DNA from 4 places in the Methylocystis sp. sgz306128 genome. Region 4 is predicted to be linked to each of the others. Evidence: predicted binding sites of a transcription regulator. Region 4 holds the regulator's gene; each other region holds the start of a gene.
What was found. Region 4 encodes PhoB, which activates phosphate uptake and scavenging genes when phosphate is short. Its sites were predicted from a motif close to TGTCATNNANCTGTCAT; they were not measured.

Region 1 (4,782 bases), 200 kb from region 4:
GGCCGGTCACGGCGCGCATCGCCAACCTGCGCAAGGTGGACTGGCGCAGCTTCTCGATGAATTTCGTCATGGTGTTCTCGCCCGATACTTTCGCCGGAGCACCGGCAACCTATCTGGCGACCCTGACCAACGCGAGAGATGATCCGGCAAAGGATGCAAGAATCCTCAAAGCGGCTAGCGCCCGCTTTCCCACGCTGACCAGCCTCAATGTCCGCGATGCGCTCGATCTTGCCCAGAAACTTGTCGCGCAACTGGCCAATGCCATCCGCGCGGCCTCGTCGGTGGTCTGGGTCGCGGCGGTTCTGGTTCTGGCCGGTGCGCTGAGCGCGGCCCAGAGCGCGCGCAGCTATGAAGCGGTTATCCTGAAAACACTAGGCGCCAGCCGGAGGCGCCTGCTTGCCGTTCTTGTGCTCGAATTCACGCTGATCAGCCTCGCCAGCGCCGCAATCGCGGGCTTCGCCGGAGTGCTGGGAGCTTATTTCATTATCAATAACCTGATGAAATTTCCCTTTAACATGCATGTTCCGGCGGATCTCATGATTGCGGCGCTGGCCATGCTGCTGATGATCGGACTTGGCCTTGCCGGAACCTGGCGTATTCTGGGCCTTCGCCCGGCACGATATCTGCGCAACATGTAAGCTTTGGCCGGTCCGTCTCGCCTTTTACAACGACATTGGCCTTGTGAAAGCCATAAATTACGCCCATATTACCAGCATGTCCGGTTGCCGGAGATGAATATATTCATCGGGCAGGCGGCGCATATAACGAGGGTAACATGTCTGACATGCGATTCAATTCTTCACGCGCTGGTTCAGTGGCCGGGTCGTCTGCCCGTGTCATGGATCAGGGCCTTCGCCAATACATGCTGGGGGTCTATAATTACATGACGCTCAGCCTCGCCATCACCGGTGTGACGGCGCTTGGCACCAATATGCTCACAGTCACGCAGGACGCCGCCGGGCTGCATCTGACAGCCGCAGGCTACGCGCTTTATCACAGCCCGCTGATGTGGCTCGTGATTCTGGCGCCGCTGGGCATCATTTTCGCCATGAACAGCCGGGTTTCCACCCCGACGCTGCGCACCCTCTTCTTCGTCTTCTCGGCGCTGATGGGCGTCAGCATGTCGACCTTGCTGCTGCGCTACACCGGCCAGTCGGTGACGCGCGTCTTCTTCTTGACCGCAGCTTCCTTCGGCTCGCTCAGCCTTTTCGGCTATACGACGCGCAAGGATCTGAGCGCGATGGGCGCTTTTATGGTGATGGGTCTTTTCGGGCTGATCATCGCAAGCCTCGTCAATCTCTTCCTGCAGAGCAGCCAGATGCAGTTCATGCTGTCGGTGTTGTCGATCGTCATTTTCGCCGGTCTGACCGCTTGGGACACACAGGCCATCAAGCAGATGTACTGGGAAGGCGACAGCTACGATACGATGCAGCGCAAGTCCATCCATGGTGCCGTGCAGCTTTATCTGGACTTCATCAACATGTTCCAGGCGCTGCTCTATATATTCGGCGACCGCCGCTAAAACCGGCGCGTCCTGACAGGATCATCGCCTTCTCCCCGCATCCTTTGACAAAATCAGGATCAGGGGAGAAGGCGCATTTCCTCTGTTTCTCCTGAGCTTGTCGCGGCATCTGAAACAGGCAATCACTCAAGGGGTCAGGCCAGACCCCAGGTTGAAGCGCCATTTTGCTTCAACTTCAGACGACGGATAGTCTGGGGCGCGGCTCCAGGCTCTGCAGCACGCGGTGCAGGTCGTGTCCGCGCTTGAGAATCAGTCCCGCCGAATTCACGACGCTGAAGGCCCCCTGCTTCCTTGCAAGACGGGGGTCTTTTTCTATGCGGTAAAGCGCAACCTCGGTCGCGCGGCGAAAGACGCTGAACACCGCCTTGTCCTTCAGAAAATCAATCGCATAATCGCGCCACTCGCCGGCGGCGACATTGCGTCCATAAAGGGCAAGAATCAGGGTAAGCTCGCCGCGCTCGAATGTCACCTGCGCCGGCGCGGCCCGGGACATGTGCTTCAGGCCATAATCGAGAACCTGCCCGACCTTTGGCGTTCCCTCAAGCTCGCTCATGCAACCTCCGTCATCTGCCTGTCATGATGGCGAAAACTACCTTCCGCCGCAAGAGGATGAAAATCAACAAATCTTACTTTTGCCGCGATCTTGCCTTCTCTGCGCCAAAGACAGGGTATTAATTGGCACCATGGCTTGACGGCGGACTTGACGAGCAACCTTGGAATTGCCCCCCAACCCTCCGGTTGCTCTCGTATCGCCACCAGTTCAGCCAATTCGGGCCGGCAAGATGAAAATCTTCCGGCCCTTTTTTTCTCCTTGAAAAGCAGCGGCCGCACACAAATATCTAGCGGCACCAACAAGGGGGAAAACATGAGTGAAACGTTGAACGCGCCAAAGTCGCAGGCCTTTACTGCGGATGTTGCCAAACTCCTGCACCTGATGGTGCACTCCATTTACTCCGAGCGCGACGTATTCTTGCGCGAACTCATTTCCAATGCCGCCGATGCTTGCGAAAAGCTGCGCTACGAAGCCGTGCAAAATCCGGCTTTGCTGAATGAAGGCCATGCTTTCGCCATCACCATCGCCGCCCAGCCCGATCAGAACCGGCTGATCATATCTGACAACGGCATCGGCATGAACGAGGCCGATCTCACCGAGGCACTGGGCACCATCGCCCGCTCCGGCACCAAAAGCTTCCTTGACAAGCTGGAGGAAGGCAAGGCCGCGCCAGAGCTGATCGGGCAGTTCGGCATTGGCTTTTATTCCGCCTTCATGGTGGCCGACAAGGTTGTCGTGGAGACACGGCGCGCAGGCAGCGACGCCGCCTTCCGCTGGGTATCGGACGGCAAGGGCACTTATGAGATTTCGCCGCTTGCACTGGAAGAGGCGCCCGCCTGCGGCACGCGCGTTATTCTCGACCTCAATGCGGATTCAACTCAGTTTGCGCAGGCTTTCACGCTCAGCAACATCATCGGCCAGCATTCCAACGCCATTTCGGTACCTATCGACCTGATCGAGGAATCCGGCAAGGAACCACAGCGCCTTAGTCAGGGCATGGCTTTGTGGGCAAAGCCCAAAGCCGAGATCACGGCCGCGGATTATCAGGACTTCTACCGCAATCTCTCGGGCCAGTTTGACGAACCCGCGCTCACCATCCATTGGCGGGCCGAAGGGCGCTATGAATATCATGTGCTGGCCTTCATACCCGGCAGCCGGCCCTTCGATCTGTTCGAGCCGGAGCGCAAGGGCAAGGGCAAGCTTTATGTGCGGCGCGTGCTCATCAGCGACTCGTCCGACCTTCTGCCGGGCTGGCTGCGCTTCGTGCGCATCGTCGTCGATTCCGCCGATATCCCGCTCAACGTCTCACGCGAGATGATTCAGCAAAGTCCGGTTTTCGGCGCCATCAAGAAGGCCATCGCCAACCGCATCCTGCAGGATCTGATTAAGTGCGCGGAAAATGACCCGGACACGTTCCGGAAAATCTGGGACAATTTCGGCGCCGTCATCAAGGAAGGTCTCTACGAGGAGATGGAACGGCGCGACGATCTGTTCAGACTTGCGCGCTTCGCCTCGACAAAATCGGAGGAGGCCAACCGGACGCTCGCCGATTACGTCAAGGACCTGCGTCCCAACCAGACGGCGATCTACTATCTCGTCGGGCAGGATATCAAGCGCCTCGCCGTCAGCCCGCAGCTGGAAGGCTTCAAAGCGCGCGGCATAGAGGTGCTGCTGCTGCCCGATGCGATCGACGCTTTCTGGACCATGAACGCGCTGGGTTATGACGGCAAGCCATTCAAATCTGTGGCGCAGGGTGCAGCCGATCTTGGCCTCATTCCGCTGCTCGACGGCGCAGAAGCCCCGAAAGTGGAAGAACTCGATGCCAATACAGCCAGCCTTATCGCCTACATGAAGGAAAAGCTCGGCGATTCCGTCGCCGATGTGCGTAAATCAGACCGGCTCGCCACGTCGCTGGCCTGCCTCATCGCCCCGGAGGGCGGGCAGAACCGCGCGTTGGAGCGTATTCTGAACATGCACGGCCAATTGTCCACCATGTCGAAGCCGGTGCTCGAGATTAATACAGGCCATGCGCTGGTGAAAAGTCTGGCCAATCATGTCAATGATTCGGACAAATCCCTGCTGGAAGACGGCACCTTCCTGATCTTCGATCAGGCGAAATTGCTTGAAGGAGAAGCCCCGCAGGATATTGTAGCCTTTGCGGCCCGTGTGGAACGCGTGCTCGCCCGGTCGCTCGCATAATTAGGAAAGGCCCAAACTATGAAACATCGTCTGTCCGGCGTCGTCATCGGTTTGGGCCTTTTTCTTTCCGTCGGCCAGTCCGTCCGGGCAGAACCGCTGCCCGTGCCTGAAATCGCCGCCAGCGTCTGCGCGCCCTGCCATACGACGGACGGCATTGGCAGGGACGTCGAAATTCCCAATCTCGCGGGCCAGCATGTGGCCTATCTTGCCAATCAGCTCAAGGCATTCCGCAAGGGCACGCGCAAACATGCCGAAATGAAGTTCATCGCCCGGGAACTTTCTGACTCCGAGATCCGCGAACTGGCCGAATATTACGCCTCGCTGCCGCCCATCAAATAATCAGCCTGCAGATTTAATATATCAAAATGCATCAAGCCTGCGGATACAGGCTGGTGCTGGCATTTGTCTTGCTTCATCATGGATGGAACCATCAATGAAAGCGACGCTCCATGGCCGGAATTTTCGATGAGATGCGGGGGACGGACGGAGCCACCCGGGAGGTCTACGC
Region 2 (4,782 bases), on a different contig from region 4:
TATGGCGCGAAATATCAAGACCGAGTTCTTCCATCACGACAACGGCAAAAGGGTCTAGCTCGCCGGGGCGGCTGCCTGCCGAGGCGACATAAAGCGTACGTCCAAAAAGATGGCTGGCCAGCGCTTCGGCCATCGGCGAGCGTATGGCATTGTGCGAGCAGGCGAAGAGAATGGACTGGGGTTGGCCACGAACAAGGCCAGATGCCATGGTCATCCCTTCCAGTGCAGCGCGGTCACCAGCGTGAACAAACGCCGCGCCGTATCGAAATCGACCTCGATCTTGCCTTTCAGTCGCTCTGCCAGAAGCTGCGCCCCCTCATTGTGCAAACCGCGCCGCCCCATGTCGATCGCCTCGATCTGCGCCGGGCTGGCCGTGCGGATCGCGGCATAATAGCTCTCGCAGACGAAAAAATAATCTTTCAATATGCTGCGGAACGGCGACATGGACAAAATATGCGTCATGAGCGCCCGGCCCTCGGCATCCGTCACATTGAGCGCCAGCTTCGATTCGACCATGCCCAGAACCAGCGCATAGGGCCCGCTGTCGTGATCGACCAGATAAAATGAATTCTGCTCGATGAGGTCATAAAGCGCGATGGCGCGCTCGTGCTCCTGGTCCGCCGAGCCGCGCGCGATGGAGATTTCGTCGAGACTGGCCCGGACCAGCCTGCGGCGCTCCATCTGCGCAAGATCGGGCGGCTTCCTGTCCATCACGGCCCCAGATTCAACCTTATGGCGACAGAACGCGCATGCGCGTCCAGCCCTTCCGCCTGCCCGAGCGCGATGGCCGATGGCCCGAGCGCGCGCAGGCTCTCCGGCGAGCATTTAAGAACGGACGTGCGCTTCATGAAATCCAGCACCGAAAGACCGGACGAAAACCGTGCCGAGCGGGCTGTCGGCAGGACATGGTTCGAGCCGCCGACATAATCGCCGATGGCCTCCGGCGTATGCCCGCCCATGAAAATGGCCCCGGCATTGCGGATTCCGGCGGCAAGGCCCTCGGGATCTTCGACCATCAGCTCAAGATGCTCCGGCGCCAGCCGGTCGGTGAGCGGCACGGCATCGGCAATGTCCTGCACGAGGATGACCGCGCCAAAATCATGCCAGCTTGCTCCGGCAATAGCCTTGCGCGGCAAGGTGGAAAGCTGGCGCTGCACGGCCTCCTCCACCGCGCGCCCCAGACCTGCGTCATTGGTGATCAGCAGGGATTGGGCCGCAGAATCATGCTCAGCCTGAGCCAGCAGGTCGGCGGCGATCCAATCGGGATTGGCGCCGGCATCGGCAACGATCAGCACTTCCGACGGGCCCGCGATCATGTCGATGCCGACAGTGCCGAACACGCGGCGCTTTGCTGCGGCAACAAAGGCATTACCGGGGCCGACGATTTTGGCCACGGGCCGGATGCTCTGCGTGCCATAGGCCAGAGCAGCCACGGCCTGCGCCCCGCCCACGCGGTAGATTTCGTCGACACCGGCCAGATCTGCCGCCGCCAGCACCAGCGGATTGACCAGACCGTCGGGGGTCGGCACCACCATGACGACGCGCGGACAGCCCGCCACCTTGGCGGGAATGGCGTTCATCAGCACGGATGAGGGGTAGCTCGCCGTACCGCCCGGCACATAGAGACCCACGGCCTCGATCGCCGTCCAGCGCCAGCCGAGCTCGACCCCCAGATCGTCGGTGAACCGCATGTCCTGCGGCTTCTGCCGTTCATGAAAAGCCAGTATGCGGCTGCGCGCAACGTCCAGCGCCGCCAGCGCCTCGGAGGCGCATTGCGCGCGGGCGGCAGCAATTTCAGCCCTGCTGAACGCCAGATGCGATGCACTGACCGAAAAACGATCGAATTTCGCGGTATATTCGACAAGGGCCGAATCGCCACGGGCGGTGACATCTGCGAGAATCGCGCGAACCGTCTGATCGACATCCTCCGATATTTCGCGTTTGGTCGCCAGCAACTGGGCAAATCGCGCCTCGAAATCCGGCTGGGCAGCATCAAGCCAAACGGCCATTCCAAACTCCTTCAAGTCAATTTCATGCGGGCGCTTCCGCCCTTGTGCGGTCAGGCCTGCGCCGGGCTTGCTTCCGGCAGCGCGCCGACGTCGCGCAATTGCGCGTCCAGACATTCAACGTGCAGACGAATGGCGATACCTTCGTCAAAGGTCAAGGTCACAATGCCGGACGGCGCATCTATCTGCTGAAATGTTACGGCCAGAAGCCGCAGCGGCGCCACGCGGTTGCGCTCGATGCCAAGCGTGCTGACCTTTTCAACATGATCAAAGTGAATGCCTGTCTGGATGCGCGCCGCCGGATGCGGCAATCCCGACCAGTCGGGACGCGCCAGCATGGCCACGAATCGCCGGCTTGCAGGCAGATAGGCCATATCGGCAACATGGGCGTCGGCATCCTGGACATGCGCCGATATCACACTCAGATCTTCGGTGTCGAAGGCCATCAGCTTCAGATATTCTCCAGATTCCATCCTGCCACCCTGCCCTGCTCTGACCGTACGTCCTGCCCCCGGTTCCGTATCCCCGGGTCAGGCCATGATATCATGGTTCGCGCCAGCCGTCAGGCGCACCGATTTTCTCGCGCGTTCTGCATTTGCCAGCCTGAAGCCGGTTCAGCCCGAACGTCCTGCCCCATATAGTCATGACATGGCCCACAAAAAAGGGCCGCTGTGAGCGACCCTTTTGCAGCCATTGCGGGCTTTTTCAATGCACGGTTTGCGATCCGGTTTGCCGCAGTCGTTCGATCTCATCCTTCAGCTGTAACTTTTTACGCTTGAGTTCGGCTATTTTCAGCGCGCTGGACGAGGGATGGATTTTTTCCTGATCTATTTCCCGTTCGAGCGCCTCATGGCGGCGTTCCAGTTCGGTTAAATGAGCTTGCAACGACATGCATAAACTCCTCTGATGATCCGAAGACGACAAAATCATGACATGATTTATGCCTCGCGCCAAGCCAAATCCGTCAGTTTACGCAGCGGCGGGTCTTCACATTTTCAGGAAGTCGTGACACAGCAATGCCCATTTATGCTCGCAAACTCTAGGCAGTGCTGGCGCAAGCTGCTAGAAATATACTGCGCTTTTGAAGTCAAACAAACAGGTTGAACTTTCACATGAGTGGAATTGATCAATTTCTCGACGAGCGCATGGTCATTCAGGCTGAAATTGAACGGCTGAAGCTGCAACATCAGGTGCTGGAAGGCGAAATTCTGGCGCAGGAGCAGGCGCCGAGGCCGGATCATCTGGCCTTGCAGCGCCACAAGCGGCAAAAACTTGTGATCAAGGATCGCCTCGCGTATCTAGAAGACAAACTGACTCCGGACATCATTGCCTGAACAAGAGAGAAGACGAGTGATTTCATCGCCCCCTGTTGTGATCATCATGGGCAGTCAATCTGACTGGGCCACCATGCGCCATGCCGCCGACATGCTGGAAACGCTGGATATCGAGCATGAGGCCCGGATCATTTCGGCGCACCGCACGCCCGAGCGGCTATATGAATTCTCAAAAGGCGCGAAGGCGGCCGGCGTTCAGGTGATCATCGCGGGCGCAGGCGGCGCGGCCCATCTTCCCGGCATGTGCGCCGCCATGACCACACTGCCCGTTCTGGGCGTTCCGGTGGAAAGCCGGGCTCTTTCGGGCGTCGATTCGCTGTATTCGATCGTGCAGATGCCCGGCGGCGTGCCTGTGGCAACGCTCGCCATCGGCAAGGCCGGGGCGCTTAACGCGGCCATTCTGGCCGCCAGCATTCTTGCCCTCAACGATGACGAACTTGCCGCGCGTCTCGAAAGCTGGCGCGCGGAGCAGACAGCCAGCGTCGCCCATCACCCGCGGGACGAAGAATAATGACGCTGATCGCACCTGGCTCCACCATCGGCATTCTCGGCGGCGGACAACTCGGCCGCATGCTCGCCATTGCTGCAGCACAGCTCGGGCTCAAATGTCACATCTATGCCCCCGAGGCCGACAGCCCTGCCTTCGAGGTTGCCGGGCATCACACGATCGCCGCCTATGACGATGCTGCCGCGCTCGAAAAATTCGCCGCGTCGGTAGATGTGGTGACCTATGAATTCGAGAATATTCCGGTCGAGGCCGTTGCGGTGCTGGAGCGTTTCAGACCGGTCTATCCGGACCGCCATGCACTCGGCATCTCGCAAGACAGGCTGAGCGAAAAGACGTTCTTCAATTCCATCGGCGTTGCCACTGCCCCGTTCATGGATGTCGAGGACACCGGCGCGCTGGCACGCGCCGTGGCGCAGATCGGCCGCCCCTCTATCCTGAAGACACGCAGGTTCGGTTATGACGGCAAAGGCCAGGTTCTGGTGCGTGAATCCGCGGATCTGGCCGTGCTGCACCGCTCCATCGGCGGACACCCCGCCATTCTGGAGGGGCTTGTCCGGTTCACCAGGGAAATTTCGGTGATTGCCGCCCGCGGCATCGATGGTGAATTTCGCGCTTATGACGTGGCCGAAAATCACCACGCCAATCATATTCTCTCGCGCAGCCTCGTGCCGGCGCATATCAGGCCGGAAACGGAGCTTGCCGCGCTTGAAATCGGCAGAAAAACCGCCGAAGCGCTGGGATATGTCGGCGTCTTTGCGGTGGAAATGTTCGTCATGCCGGCGGATGCCTCGGGCCACGAAGAATTGATCGTCAATGAAATGGCGCCGCGCGTGCACAATTCCGGCCACTGGACGCTGGACGGCGCAGTCACATCTCAATTTGAGCAGCATATCAGAGCAATCTGCGGCTGGCCGCTGGGGTCGACGCACCGTCA
Region 3 (4,782 bases), on a different contig from region 4:
CGGCGGGAAAACACAGCAGCGCTTTACCCGGCGAAACATTTCGCCGCGATCTTGGCCATGATGTTTCTGTTGCTCTTACCTTTCACAAGTTTTGCAGCACCAACCAGCTATCCCGCCCTGACGGGCCGGGTTGTCGACGCCGCAAATCTGCTTTCGGCGTCCACAAAGCAGAATCTCGAAGCCAAGCTGAAGGACCTTGAAGATAAATCCCAGATACAACTTGTTGTCGCCACGGTAACATCACTCGGCGGGCAGGAAATAGAGCCCTATGCCAACACGCTGTTTCGTCAGTGGCAGCTTGGACAAAAGGGCAAGGACAATGGCGTTCTGCTGCTGGTGGCGCCCAGTGAGCACCGCGTTCGCATTGAAGTGGGCTATGGTCTGGAAGGCACGCTCACCGACGCCATTTCCAAGCTCATCATCGCCAATGCCATGACTCCAAAATTCAAGGCCGGAGACTTCAACGCCGGAATCAGTCGCGGTGTCGACGACATCATCACAGTCCTGACCTCGGATTCGGGCGCCTGGCAGGCCAAGCCTGATATTCGCGCTTCCGACAATCAATCGGCAATCGACGCGATCATGCCATTTCTGGTCTTTGGCTTTTTTGTTCTGATTTTCATCTCAATTCTGCGCGGCGGTATTTTGGGCCAGATCGCTCTCGCCATTCTGCTTTCGGGCGGGCGCAACAACCGCTCCTCCGGCAGCAGCGGCTTCGGAAGCGGCTTTTCGGGCGGCGGGTTTTCGGGGGGCGGCGGCTCGTCCGGCGGCGGCGGCGCTTCAGGGGGATGGTAATGCTCATCAGCCAGATCGACCAGACCCGGATATCGGATGCCATTCGCAGGGCTGAAGCCCGGACCAGCGCCGAGATTGTCTGCGTGCTGGCGCGGGAATCGTCTTCCTACAATTTTTTTCCGCTGTTCTGGGCGACATTCATCGCTTTGCTGGCACCCTGGCCACTTATCCACTTCACTTTGATTGCCGCCGACCGGATATTTCTCATCCAGATAGCGGCGTTTTTTGCTGCAATCCTATTGTTTTCGATCCCGCCAATCCGGACCGCGCTTGTACCGCTGCGACTGCGCCGTGCAGAGTCCCACCGGAAAGCGCTGGAGCAGTTCAGCCTGCACCGGTTGGTCAGCGCCAGGTCTCAGAATGGCGTGTTGATTTTCGTATCTCTGGCCGAGCGCTGGGCCAGAATCATCGTCGACGAAGAGATTTCGGAAAAGATACCGGCGGCACATTGGCAAACGGCTGTCGACGCATTGCTCGCGGGCAATCGCGCAGGCAACATTGGCGAGGGCTTTCTCAGCGCCATCGAAATTTGCGCGGGCGAACTGGCGCTTAAATTTCCGCCCGGCCCCACGCAAGCCAATCAATTGCCCAACAAGATTTATCTGATCTAACCTGCAGAAGGACAAAGCTGATTTGCCGCATTTGCCGGAGTCTGGATCAGCTTTATCGGACTCGTTTCGATCAGAAAGTTTGGGCAGCAAATGAGCTGTGATTTGAAGCAGAAAGGTCGAGATGCAAAACCATCTTTAAGTGATCAGTCTGTTCAGAATCATACATGACCTGAGCCGGTTCAGGGCACCGAAGCCCGCACGTCGCTCGTTCCTGTGCTTTGCTGAATGACTGGCCAAGGCTTAGCCATCCGTTCAAGCGCCGTGGCCCCCTGCTCCATCGCATATCGCAATATGAAGGGCATAACCGCCAAAATATTTGTGCTGAAGCACAGTCATGCCGCTATGTTTGGCCAGTTCCTCGGCAAAACCCGGCAGCTCCCGTCTGGGAACCACCGAAAACCATCCCAACCACCGATACAGTGCTGCCCTGAACCAGAACGGCAGAGCTTCCTGCTGGCCAAAATCCACAATGTGTGCAGCGCCGCCGCGGGCAAGATGAGACAGGCTCCGGGCCAATACGCTCTGCCATTCGGGAATCATCGACAGTGCATAAGAAATAAAAATCCGGTCAAACTTTTCCTGACCGAATAACGACAAAGGGTCAAAATCGGTCGCATCGGCTCTGGCAACCTGAATGCGGCCCTCCAGCCCGGAGGCAACAAGCGCGGATCTGGCAGTCGTCAGCATTTCTGCCGAAACGTCTATGCCGTAAAAGCTGGCCTCGGGATAAATTTGTGCCGCCTTGATCAGATTGCGGCCTGTTCCGCAGCCGATTTCGAGCACGCGCGCCCCGACGCGCGGCTGCAACGCGCCGATCATCCTGTCGCGCCCCAGAAGATAAGGCTTGCGCGTGAGGTCATAAATATATCGCTGGTAGCGATACATCCGGTCCATATGCGCGGCCGCCCCGTTGGCTTCGGCATAATCCCCGCTCATGCGGCATCCTTCAGGCAATAGAGATGGAAGCCGCCATAAATGGATGAACGATCCCGGGCGGTCATGGCGCGGCAGGCCGCTTCATCATAATCCCAACGGCCGAGAATTTCATCCGGCACGCGTCCGGGCAGCAGCGACGGCTCAGCCGCCGTCCGGAAGATGACGCGCGCGCCGGGCTTTGCCGTCCGGGTGATTTCACGCCACAGCGCCGTCAGTTCGGCATCATTCATCCAGTCCTGCGCATCCAGCAGCACGTAGCGGTCAAGGCTCGCATCACTGCGGCCCTGCAGATATTGCGTGAACGACTGGTGCAGAATCTCGATACGGTCGGCTCTGGCACGTATATCGGCAAAATTCTGGCGCTGGAGATAGGGCGGCAGCGAGGGCTCGGGCGTTCGCGCATAACCACGCCCGAAAGCCTGCGCGGCGAAATAATTATCGCGGATGTCGAAATCGCAGGCCAGACGCTTGAGACGCGCCTGCAAAACCTGCGTGATTCCGCCCGATGCCGAGCCTGCGAGAGCATAATATTGCGCCGGAGGAATGCCCAGTCCGAACAGCGAGGCCGGTTGCCGGACCAGCCAGCGCATGAAGGGCGTTTCAAATATCGGCGCAAGCTCCGCTTCGAATATCTGCCGCTGCTCATCCGGGTTGCTGGCGCGCATAAGCTTGCTTGGATCGCAGCCATGCAGGCGTCCGAGCCAATGCGACAAGCCGATGAAATGTCCCAGAAGGCCGTGAGCATACAGATTGCGGGCAAACAGGCCGATGCGACGGCGGCCGAAAATATTGCGCCCATCCCAGAACCGGCGCGCCTGCACATCGAGACGCGGCCGCAGCCAGCGCCTGTAGGCAGCGATATTTTGCCTGTCGGCGGCATTGGCAAAAAACCGGTGGAAGCTCTCGTAATCTGGTAGGAACCGCGCCGCCGCAATTTTCAGCTTGTTGAGTTCGACATGCGCGCCATTAAGGTCGACAGCCGTGATATGGCCGGGATCAGCCACGAGATAGCTCATCACGTTGCAGCCGCCGGACGCAATGGCAACGACATGCTGTCCCGGCTGGATCTGCATGGCCTCAAGATCTATGACCGGATCTTCCCAAATCTGCGGATAGACCAGACCGCGGAAAGCAAAAGTGAAGGCACGCTCAAGCACGCCGGCCTTCGACATTTTTTCGGCACGATGGACGGCATTGGAAAGATTTTTGCTGGTCTGGCGGCGCGACGTCGCAATCTGAGTCAATGAAAGCCCCTGTCATGATTCAAACAGATACAGGCATCCATTTATTGGATTTTACTGACAGAGATGTGACAAAGCCCTGATCGACCTCCAGGGATATTCAGCCGAAAAAATCAGCCATCAGGATTTCTGGCGGCTGGAAATGAACGATATGGCAACGAACAATACAATGGAAACAGCCAGCAGGATCGTCGCGGCGGCCATGATCGTGGGGTTGATCTGGTCGCGGATGCCGGCAAACATCTGAACAGGCAAGGTGCGCTGTTCCGCGCCTGTCATGAACAGAGCGATGACAACTTCGTCAAAGGACGTTGCAAAGGCAAATATTCCGCCGGAGATCACGCCGGGCGCGATCATCGGCAAGGTCACGCGGAAAAAGGTCGCAAGCGGCGGCGCGCCGAGGCTCAGTGCGGCGCGCGTGAGGTTGTTGTCATAGGTGGACAATGTCGCCGTCACAGTGATGACGACAAAAGGCGTTGCCAGCGCGGTATGCGCGAGCACCAGCCCCAGACGCGTATTGGTCAGGCCGAGTCCGCCGAAAAACAGATAGCTGCCCACGGCCACAATCACGACAGGCATGATCATCGGCGAGATCAGAATAGCCATGACAGACCGGCGATAGGGAAATTCCGGCCGGTTGAGCCCAAGCGCCGCCAATGTTCCGAGCACGCTCGCCAATATTGTGGTGAAAACGGCGGTTATGCAGCTGTTCATCAGCGCATGAATCCATCGGTCGTTGCCGAAGAAATCATAGTACCAGCGCAAGGAATATTTCGGCACCGGAAAGGTGAAGAACGGATCGTCCGAAAACGATAGCGGCACAACCACAAACAGCGGCGCGATCAGGAACAAAAGCACGAGAACAGCAAAGAGAACCACGATCAGCCGACCGAACTTTTCTGATCTTGTTGCGTAGGACGGAAGCCACATCTGCATCACCCCAGTTTGATCCGGTCCGCGCCCGAAAGGCGCAGGAACAGGCCGTAAATTCCCAAAGTGGCAACAAGAAGCACCACACCCAGCGCCGATGCCTGCCCCCAGTTGAGATCGCGATTGATATAGGTCGCAATGAAATTCGAAATCATCTGATCGGCCGGGCCGCCAAGCAAAGCCGGCGTAATGTAATAGCCAAGCGACAGAATGAACGTCATCAGGCAGCCTGCCGTCACGCCCGGTACTGTCTGCGGGGCATAGACCCG
Region 4 (4,782 bases):
ACTTCGCCTTTGCGTCTTTTGGCCTTGATGCGAGCAGCCTCAGCGAGGATGCGCCGCAGCTCCTCGCCGCTATGTTCCGTCAGGTCGATGAAATGCCGTGGTGCATGTGGCGCTTTGGTCATGCCTTGTCCTTACGCTTTATGTTCGAGGGCGGCGCAGGCGGCATCCAGCCGCCGGAAAGCCTCGGAAATATCCTGCTCGGTGATGATGAGCGGCGGCAGCAGACGCACGACATTATCCCCCGCCGGAATGACGAGAATGTGCTGGTCGCGCGCGGCGGCCACGAAATCCGTATTCGGCACGACGGTCCTGAGGCCCAGCATCAGGCCCTCGCCCCGAATTTCCCCGATGACGCCGGGGTGGCGGTCCTTCAGTTCGGCAAGCCGCTGGCGCAGCAGCAGGCCAAGTTCGGCCACATGCTCGATGAAGCCCGGCTCCAGCACCACGTCGAGCACGGCATTGCCGACCGCCATGGCCAGCGGATTGCCGCCGAAAGTGGTGCCATGCACGCCTGCCGTCATGCCGCGTCCCGCCTCGAATGTGGACAGGCATGCGCCCATGGGAAAACCGCCGCCGATGCCCTTGGCCACGGCCATGATGTCCGGTTCGACACCGGCCAGTTCATGCGCGAAAAAGCGGCCCGTACGGCCGACGCCGGTCTGGACTTCATCGAAGATCAGCAGCAGGCCGTGTTCGTCGCACAGCGAGCGCAGGGCGCGCAGGAATTGCGTCGGCACCACGCGCACGCCGCCCTCGCCCTGAATGGGCTCGATGAGAATTGCCGCGGTTTGCGGGCCGATCATTGCGCGCAGCGCATCGATGTCCCCGAACGGCACCTGATCGAAGCCGGCGACCTTGGGGCCGAAGCCATCGATATATTTCTGCTGGCCCCCGGCAGCAATGGTTGCCAGCGTGCGTCCGTGAAAGGCGCCCTCGAAGGTGATGATATGGAATTTCTCGGGGTGCCCTTGGCTTGCGTGATATTTGCGCGCCATCTTGATGGCGCATTCCAGAGCTTCGGCGCCCGAATTGGTGAAAAACACCTGATCGGCGAAGGTTGCGTCAACCAGCCGCTGCGCCAGACGCTCGCCTTCAGGAATCTGGAACAGGTTGGACACATGCCAGAGCTTGGCGGCCTGCTGCTGCAGCGCTGCCACGAGATGCGGATGTGCATGGCCCAGTGCGTTGACGGCGATGCCGCCGCCGAAATCGAGATATCGCTCGCCGTTCTGCGCATACAGCCAGACGCCTTCACCATGCCCGAACGAAAGAGGGGCGCGCGCAAAAGTCGGTAAAAGGGGTGAAGACACGGGGGTCAAACTCCTTGAGTGAGGCCTGAACGGGCGGGATCAAAATCAAAGGGCCGCTCTCATGCAAGAGCGGCACCACATTTTCTATTTAATATCTTGACTCGGTTTGGTCAAATAAAAGAACGAACAGAGAATCACTGAAATGGGCTGGGGAAAACGAGTCTGCAGCCCATAAACACGGGCGCGGACTCTTGCGCGGGATTCAACGAATGGTGTATTTAAAAAATCGTTAACCACGACATATCGTGTTCCAGGCTTCTCAAACTGCTTGCTGCGCCAGGCATCCGCGGGCTTTGTCTTCGGATGGTGCGGGAGGATTCTGAATATTGGACCGCGACCATTGTTTTAAGGAAATTGACATGTCCTGGACAGACGAGCGCGTTGAATTATTGAAAAAACTATGGCTCGACGGACACAGCGCCAGCCAGATCGCCGCCGAACTCGGCCATGCCATCACGCGCAATGCCGTGATCGGCAAAGTGCATCGTCTCGGCCTTTCCGGGCGTGACAAGGTCTCGATCACGCCGGTTGCCCGTAACCGCAGTCCTGCAAAGCCGGTTGAACGCAGCCATGCCGCGCGCACTGTCACGCATGTGCGCGGCAATACGGCGATGGTGATGCAGGTCGCTGCCGATGCCGAGCCGGAAGTACGGGAGCGCCCCGCTTCTGAAGTGGTGATTCCGATATCCGAGCGCGTCACCATCATGGAACTGCGCGAATCCATGTGCCGTTGGCCGCTGGGCGACCCGTCCACACCGGAATTCCGCTTCTGCGGAACACGCTCCGGTCCCGGCGAGACCTATTGCGGGCCGCATGCCCGCATCGCCTATCAGCCAAGCCACGATCGCCGCCGCGCGCAGCAGAAAGTGGCAAAGTCAGCCTGAAACGATAAAAGGCCCCTTGTTCGGGGCCTTTTTTCTGGGTGGCGTGCTTTGCATCCGGGCAGCGTGTGAGCGGTGTTAATGCTTGCCGAATGTCTCGTCGAAGGCATAGCCCGCGCCGCGCACCGTACGGATGGGGTCCCGCTCCCGCCCGCGCGACAAGGCCTTGCGCAACCGGCCCACATGCACATCCACCGTGCGTTCGTCAATTTCAACGGAAATGCCCCAGACGCCATCCAGCAATTGCGCCCGCGAGAAGACGCGGCCCGGACGTTCCATCATGAATTCGAGCAGGCGGAACTCTGTTGGCCCGAGATGAATGTCGCGCATATTGCGTGTGACGCGGTGGGTTTCGCGATCCAGTTCGAGATCTCCGGCCCTCAGGCGCGCGGCCACGCGCTCCGGCTTGGCGCGGCGCAGCAGGGCGCGCACCCGGGCCATAAGTTCGGGCACCGAAAACGGCTTGACCACATAATCGTCCGCGCCCACCGAGAGGCCGCGCACACGTTCGCCTTCGTCGCCCCGCGCGGTGAGCATGATGACCGGCAGGGTCTTGGTGGCCTCGCGCGCCCGCAGCCGGCGGCAGATTTCAAGCCCGGAGACGCCGGGCAGCATCCAGTCGAGAATAACGAGATCAGGCGGGGATTCGGCCAGCTTCAGTTCGGCTTCGTCGCCCCGCTCCGCCCGCTCCACCTGATAGCCTTCGGCTTCGAGATTGTAAGCCAGCAGAAGCGACAGAGAAGCTTCGTCTTCGACAATAAGAACGCGCGGCGCGGTCTGGCCGACGGGCTTTGGTCCCGAGGCGGCGCCTTCAAAATTCTGGCGCGCTTTGCTCAAGCTCATCATTTGCCGTTGCTCCCGGTCTGGTCATCCGCCTCAAGGCCGCCGCGCGGGCGCTCCAGCGGCAATGTCTGGCCTGTCACCAGATAGAAAACGGTTTCGGCAATATTGGTGGCATGGTCGCCGATGCGCTCGATGTTCTTGGAGCAGAACAGAAGATGGGTACAGAGCGTGATGTTGCGCGCATCCTCCATCATGAAGGTCAGCAGGTCGCGGAATACGGAATCCTCAAGCGCATCGAGCTCGCTGTCACGCTCCCATACCGATCTGGCCAGCGCGATATCGCGGCGGGCATAGGCATCGAGCACATCCTTCATCATCATGGCGGCGATATCCACCATGTGGCGCACCCCGATGATGGCCCGTGGCAATTGCGGGCGCTGTTCCCTGGCAATTTTCAGCGTGCGTTTGGCCAGGTTCTTGGCGAGGTCGCCGACGCGTTCCAGATCGCCGGAAACACGGATGGCCGCGACGATTTCGCGCAGGTCGACGGCCATGGGCTGGCGGCGCGCGATGGTCAGAACAGCCGCATCCTCGATCTCGCGCTGGAGCATGTCGAGGCGGGTATCGGCGGCGATAACGTCGCGGGCGAGGTCAAGATTGAGCGTGCCCAGCGCTTCCATCGCATCGGTAAGCATTTTTTCGGAAATGCCGCCCATTTCGGCAATCTTGCTGCCGAGGGATTCCAGTTCCTTGTTAAAGGCTGCAACAATATGTTCTGTCATAATCAATCCTCATGTCAGCCGAAGCGACCGGTAATGTAATCCTGTGTGCGGCTGTTGGCCGGTGAGGTGAAAATCCTGGTCGTGATGTCAAATTCGATCAGCGAGCCGAGATACATGAACGCGGTATAATCCGATACGCGCGCGGCCTGCTGCATGTTATGCGTCACGATCGCGATCGTATATTGTTCCTTGAGCTCGTCGATAAGCTCTTCGATCTTCGCCGTCGATATCGGGTCGAGCGCCGAGGCCGGCTCGTCGAGCAGGATGACTTCCGGCCTTACGGCTGTGGTGCGGGCGATGCACAGGCGCTGTTGCTGGCCGCCCGAAAGGCTGAGGCCGCTCGCCCTGAGCTTGTCCTTCACTTCTTCCCAGAGCGCGGCCTTGCGCAGCGCCTCTTCGATGCGCCCGTCGAGCTCGCTTTTCGGCAGCTTTTCGTAAAGATTGATGCCGAAGGCGATATTATCATAGATCGACATCGGAAATGGCGTCGGCTTCTGGAACACCATGCCGATCTTGGCCCGCAGCAGGTTGAGATCCTGATCCTTGCTCAGAATGTTTTCGCCGTCGAGCAGCACCTCTCCTTCGGCGCGCTGATTGGGATAAAGTTCGTAGATGCGGTTGAGAATGCGCAGGAGCGTGGACTTGCCGCAGCCCGAAGGGCCGATGAAAGCCGTCACCTTGTTTTTGTAGAGCGGGAGCGTGATGCCCTTGAGGGCTTCCGTGGCGCCGTAATAGAACTTGATATCCCGGATCGAGACTTTTTCTTCCAGTTGTTCGGGGGTGATGAGGTTCATCCGGATTTCCTTTGGGATGTCAATGTTCTGGCAATGATGCTCAGCAGCAGGATAGCGGCCGTGATCAGCAGAGCGCCCGTCCAGGCCAGTTGCTGCCACTCCTTGTAAGGTGACATGGCGAACTGGAAAATGGTGGAAGGCAGGCTGGCCATGGGCGCGTTGAGATCGGTGCTCCAGAACTGGTTGTTGAGCGCGGTGAACAGCAGCGGCGCCGTCTCTCCCGATATGCGGG

Region 1: AC0N03_RS04305 (DUF2794 domain-containing protein) is a predicted target of PhoB. The motif match lies at 2,084-2,100, and genes of this name have one in related genera.
Region 2: AC0N03_RS01430 (YdcH family protein) is a predicted target of PhoB. The motif match lies at 2,924-2,940, and genes of this name have one in related genera.
Region 3: AC0N03_RS06115 (BtaA family protein) is a predicted target of PhoB. The motif match lies at 3,641-3,657, and genes of this name have one in related genera.

The regions. Positions count from the first base shown of each region.
Region 1 is NZ_JBVYWO010000002.1:94,826-99,607, forward strand. It holds gene AC0N03_RS04295 (ABC transporter permease) at 1-638, shown strand, start outside; gene AC0N03_RS04300 (Bax inhibitor-1/YccA family protein) at 776-1,522, shown strand; gene AC0N03_RS04305 (DUF2794 domain-containing protein) at 1,698-2,015, opposite strand; gene htpG (molecular chaperone HtpG) at 2,388-4,274, shown strand; gene AC0N03_RS04315 (c-type cytochrome) at 4,293-4,613, shown strand; gene AC0N03_RS04320 (circularly permuted type 2 ATP-grasp protein) at 4,724-4,782, shown strand, end outside.
Region 2 is NZ_JBVYWO010000001.1:306,120-310,901, reverse strand. It holds gene AC0N03_RS01450 (arsenate reductase ArsC) at 1-208, opposite strand, end outside; gene AC0N03_RS01445 (UPF0262 family protein) at 211-711, opposite strand; gene hisD (histidinol dehydrogenase) at 711-2,009, opposite strand; gene AC0N03_RS01435 (DUF2948 family protein) at 2,060-2,479, opposite strand; gene AC0N03_RS01430 (YdcH family protein) at 2,712-2,897, opposite strand; gene AC0N03_RS01425 (YdcH family protein) at 3,119-3,340, shown strand; gene purE (5-(carboxyamino)imidazole ribonucleotide mutase) at 3,387-3,851, shown strand; gene AC0N03_RS01415 (5-(carboxyamino)imidazole ribonucleotide synthase) at 3,851-4,782, shown strand, end outside.
Region 3 is NZ_JBVYWO010000003.1:11,713-16,494, forward strand. It holds gene AC0N03_RS06100 (TPM domain-containing protein) at 58-795, shown strand; gene AC0N03_RS06105 (TPM domain-containing protein) at 795-1,406, shown strand; gene AC0N03_RS06110 (class I SAM-dependent methyltransferase) at 1,659-2,342, opposite strand; gene AC0N03_RS06115 (BtaA family protein) at 2,339-3,586, opposite strand; gene AC0N03_RS06120 (ABC transporter permease) at 3,704-4,513, opposite strand; gene AC0N03_RS06125 (ABC transporter permease) at 4,519-4,782, opposite strand, start outside.
Region 4 is NZ_JBVYWO010000002.1:290,605-295,386, forward strand. It holds gene argF (ornithine carbamoyltransferase) at 1-122, opposite strand, end outside; gene AC0N03_RS05240 (acetylornithine transaminase) at 132-1,310, opposite strand; gene AC0N03_RS05245 (GcrA family cell cycle regulator) at 1,670-2,194, shown strand; gene phoB (phosphate regulon transcriptional regulator PhoB) at 2,270-3,034, opposite strand; gene phoU (phosphate signaling complex protein PhoU) at 3,034-3,756, opposite strand; gene pstB (phosphate ABC transporter ATP-binding protein PstB) at 3,771-4,550, opposite strand; gene pstA (phosphate ABC transporter permease PstA) at 4,547-4,782, opposite strand, start outside.